DNA from 2 places in the Bacillus sp. GW821-FHT01G09 genome. Region 1 is predicted to be linked to the other one. Evidence: riboswitches for the same ligand, from Rfam matches in the RefSeq annotation. Region 1 holds a riboswitch; the other holds the start of a gene.
The links. Region 1 has a riboswitch for lysine ahead of AC07VD_RS12015 (aspartate kinase). Riboswitches for the same ligand answer to the same signal wherever they lie in the genome.

Region 1 (2,403 bases):
TTGATTTCAGATGTGCTGACCATTTTGATTAAAATGTTTTTTTGCGCCAGTACAGCAAACATTTCAGCCGCTACACCGGGATTTGAGACCATGCCGGATCCAACAATGGATACTTTAGCCAATTTGCTTTCTGTCTCGATTTTCTCAAATTCCAGCGCGTCTTTATACTCTTCAAGCACCGCAACGGTTTGGTCTGCATCTTCTGTTTTGACAGAGAAGGAAATTCCAGTCTTGTCCTCGGCCTGCGTTTGGATAATGATATCCACGTTTATGTTTCTTTTGGCAAGTGTCGTAAAAATAGTAGACAAAGTTGTCAGACCGCTAGTCAGCCCGTAAATGGTTACTCTTGTGATTTGATCTTCAAATGCAATGCCTCTGACAATTAAATTCTGTTCCATGGATGATTCCTCCTCAATTAATGTTCCCGCTTCGGTTTCTGTACTTGAACGCACTTCTAACGGCACTTGGTGATTTTTCGCGAACTCAACTGCTCTCGGATGAAGAACGCCGGCGCCTAAATTGGCAAGCTCAAGCATTTCATCGTATGAGATGCCCGCAAGTTTTCTCGCTGATTTCACATAGCGCGGATCGGTTGTAAACACACCTGGCACGTCTGTGTATATGTCACATTTATCAGCTTTTAAAGCGGCAGCCAAAGCAACTGCTGTTGTATCTGAACCGCCCCGGCCCAATGTCGTAATTTCACAATCCTCTGTCATGCCTTGGAAGCCTGCAACAATGACAATTTTTCCTTTTTCAAGCTGGTCTGCTAAAACCGAAGTGTCGATATCTGTAATTCTGGCGTTTCCGTGAATGGCCTCCGTACGGATTCCCGCCTGCCAGCCAGTATAAGACACAGCGTCATAGCCTTTTTCCTGCAATGCCATTGAAAGGAGTGAAATCGTGACCTGCTCGCCTGTCGCCAGCAGCATATCCATTTCACGTTTGCTCGGCTGGTCAGAAATAGCTTTTGCAAGGCTGACCAATTCGTCAGTGGATTTTCCCATTGCTGAAACGACGACAACGACTTGATGGCCTTTCTGTTTTTCTGCAATTGCGCGGTTTGCCGCATTTTGAATTTTTTCGACTGAGCCGACGGAAGTGCCTCCGAATTTTTGTACAATAAGACCCATGTATTACCACCCTTTACATTTTGGTTCGTGCGGGTGAGGAGAAAGAGCGCTTTGTCCACAATAAAAAAAGCAATGAGAGGAATACTCTCATTGCTTATCAATTAATCATCATAAATGATTATGAACAACGAGATAGCCCTCCAAGAAAATGATTTCTTGACAGCCTTACATTTATTCAATGCACGGCCAGCAAATAATACCGATGGGGTTTTATTTGCTTCGGCGACGCTCCCCTTTCAGCCTTTTTCACAGAATCCATCTTTCTCCAAAGGCATACTCTTGAAGTTCGCACCTCTATCTTCACCATATAACACGATCTAACTATGAAATTAGTTCACATTTTATCAGATCTTATTTAAAAGGACAACATTATTTTTGCAATTTGTCGTAAAGGAGCTGAGCCGCCGCTGTGGGAACACCGGCTTTTTTGATGTCCTCAAGGCTTGCTTCCTTCATTTTTTTAACGGAACCGAAATGCTTTAACAGCATTTTCTTTCTTTTCTCTCCGATACCCGGGATGTCGTCCAAAACGGATTGAAACGCGCTTTTTCCGCGGATTTGCCTGTGAAAACTGATTGCAAAACGGTGCACCTCGTCCTGAATGCGCTGCAGGAGGTAAAATTCCTGGCTGTTTCGTTCCAGATACACCACCTCCAGCGGATCACCGATCAGTAAATTTGAGGTTCTGTGTTTTTCATCTTTCGCTAAACCGGCGATCGGGATATCCAAGCCGAGTTCATTTTCAATGACATCCCTTGCTGCGTTGATCTGCCCTTTTCCTCCGTCAATGATGATCAGATCGGGCAGCGGCAGATTCTCACGAAGCACTCTCGTATAGCGTCTTCTGACAACCTCTCTCATAGAACCGTAATCATCCGGCCCTGTAACGGTTTTGATTTTATATTTGCGGTATTCCTTTTTGTATGGTTTGCCGTCGATAAACACAATCATCGCGGAAACCGGGTTTGTCCCCTGTATGTTTGAGTTATCAAACGCTTCAATTCTGTGCGGCGTATAAATATTTAATGCCTCACCTAGTTTCTGCACAGCCCCGATTGAACGCTCCTCGTCCCGTTCGATTAAAGAGAATTTTTCTTTCAATGCGATTTTCGCATTTTTATGGGCCAGCATGAGCAGTTCTTTTTTCGGGCCTTTTTTCGGCTGGTGAACGTTTGTTTCCAGCAGCTGCTCGATCATGGATTGATCTACGCTGTCCGGAACTAAAATCTCTTTCGGAAGGAAGTGGTTGTTTTTTGAATAAAACTGCCCG
Region 2 (2,403 bases), on a different contig from region 1:
ATCAATCCGTCTCTTACACGGGAGCCTTTCAGCTGGTCATACGTTTCACCTTTGATGACTACCTTCAAGCTGTAGATTGCAGATACCAGATACGGAATTAAATATGCAAGTGTAGCCGCTGTCGTTAAAAATGTAAATGCGTCACTTATTGTCCGGGAAATAACCGAGAAAATGAAGACCTGTGACATGACGTTTGTAATAATGAGTGCAATGACCGGACTTCCCTTTTTATTCGTTTTTGCAAAAAATGCCGGGAAATCTCCTGCTTTAGCGGCTTGGTATGGCACCTCAGAGCCAAGCAAAATCCAGCCGAGCATCGTTCCGAATAAACAAAGGATAGCCAAAAGCGCCATAATCACGCTTCCCGCGTTTCCAACAATCGCATAGAGTACATCAACAAATGGTTTTTCAGAGCCGACAAGCTTATCATGCGGCAGAACACCCATCGTAATTAAAGTCACAATAATATATATGCTCAAGGCAATCAGCAAGCCGGTAATTGTCGCACGTTTCACATCACGCTGAGAGCGCGCACGGCCGGACAGGATCACCGCGGATTCAATTCCGACAAACGCCCACAGTGTAGAAATCGCGGCGTTATGAACCTGGCCGCCAATTCCAATGCTTGTGCCGTTTTCTCCTTGAACCGGGAAATAAAAATGACCGAATAATGCCGTTTGAAACACAAACAAACCGGCAACGATAAAGAAGACAAAACCTAATACTTTAGAAAGCGTTGTGACAAAGTTTAGTTTACTTGCGCCGTTAATGCTGGCAACAAGAATCGCGTGCGTTCCCCATAACAAGATCGTACATACGGCAAACGTCAGTAATTGGCCGAGTGTCACCTCTTGCCCGCCGATCGAAAACATCTCACGTTTATCAACCAAGATCGGGAAGAACGAAGTCAAGTAACCGGCGAGACTTGTGATGATCGCCACGTTACTGATCCAGCTCGCCACCCAGTAGCCCCACACCATTGTGAAACCGGCAGCGTTGCCTTTTTTCGGGTCAGAAAACAGCGCTCTTGCATAACTTTGCGGTCCCGCTGTCAGTTCAGGCTTGCGAATGGACAAGTGTCCGAACACAAGTGCAATCATCAGCACGCCGGCACCTGTCAAAAGCCAGGCGGACGTAGCTCCAAACGGACTCGCAATTGAAGCAAGCGAGCTCGGCAAGGAGAAAATTCCTGATCCAACCATATTTCCAACGACAAACGCCGTTAATAACCAAAAACCCCATTTTTTTGTCTGTTCCATTCCAGTACCTCCATGATTCTTTGTACGGACCAGACCCCGAGATCATATAAACGCAAAAAAAGCCTGAACAAAAGTCCATGCTTAAAGAAACACACACCCTTGATCTCCGGATAGCCCTCCGCGAAAAAGCACGCGGCAGTCCTGCACTTATTCAGATACAGTCCCAGCATAGAGAAGGATCGGCTTTCTCCACACTTCGGCGCTGATGCCTTTTACACATGTTTAACAGCCCCTGTCAGCCTGGCATGTGTGACTTATCATCCGCGCAACCTCTACCTCACTGAGAAAGAGTGAGGATTTAATTATTCAGTTACTCCCAGAAGGTTATCAAAGAAAGGATGATCTGTCAAAGGGAACAGATGGAAAATACGGATAGAGCCAAGCCCTATCCGCATGTGGTTATCGATTATTTTTCTTTTTTTGCACAGCTTCTTGAAGCGGATCATCTTTTAGAGCTGAACCAGCATCTTCAAGAGCTCCTTGGATTACGTTTTTTTCTTTTTCGGAACGTTTTCCTTTATCTTTATTAAAGAAACCCATTCGTATCACCTCTTTTAAAAAATAGGTACATGTTTAAGATGCCTTTTTCCTGAAAAATTATGCGGGATTTTTTTTATCGTCCAAAGTCCTGTTGATCAAACATACATTCTCTTGATATATTTGTAATTCAGAGATTTTTTGCAAAAGATAAAAGGAGAAGCGGCAAATGACAGGAAAAACACACATCATGGGAGGCATCGCTTCTTGTACGGCAGCGGCTTATTATTATGGATTTGATCCAGTGCTTATGGCTGCGTCAGGCGCGGTTGGAGCATTAATACCCGATATCTGCCACACACAAAGCAAAATCGGGAGAAAATTTCCTATTTTATCGAAAGTGGTCAGCTCCGTTTTTGGCCATCGCACCTTTACACACAGCCTGCTGTTTATGCTCATCATGTTTTTTATCACTTCTACATACATTCCAGATAAAAACATATCAGCCGGCCTGATGATCGGAATGGCGAGCCACTTGATTCTTGACGCTTGGACGGTGAACGGAATCAAATTATTATTCCCTTCCACGATCCGCGTTCGGCTTCCATTATATATGAAGACAGGCAGTTTTTCTGAGCAGCTCGTGCTAGCCGGCCTGACCCTTGCT

Region 2: another riboswitch for lysine. It lies ahead of AC07VD_RS01250 (amino acid permease); the one in region 1 lies ahead of AC07VD_RS12015 (aspartate kinase).

Annotation. Positions count from the first base shown of each region.
Region 1 is NZ_JBWKWL010000003.1:262,024-264,426, forward strand. Features, by position in the region: gene AC07VD_RS12015 (aspartate kinase) at 1-1,133, opposite strand, end outside; lysine riboswitch at 1,259-1,438, opposite strand; gene uvrC (excinuclease ABC subunit UvrC) at 1,503-2,403, opposite strand, start outside.
Region 2 is NZ_JBWKWL010000001.1:241,528-243,930, forward strand. Features, by position in the region: gene AC07VD_RS01250 (amino acid permease) at 1-1,259, opposite strand, end outside; lysine riboswitch at 1,363-1,542, opposite strand; gene sspJ (small acid-soluble spore protein SspJ) at 1,659-1,799, opposite strand; gene AC07VD_RS01260 (metal-dependent hydrolase) at 1,966-2,403, shown strand, end outside.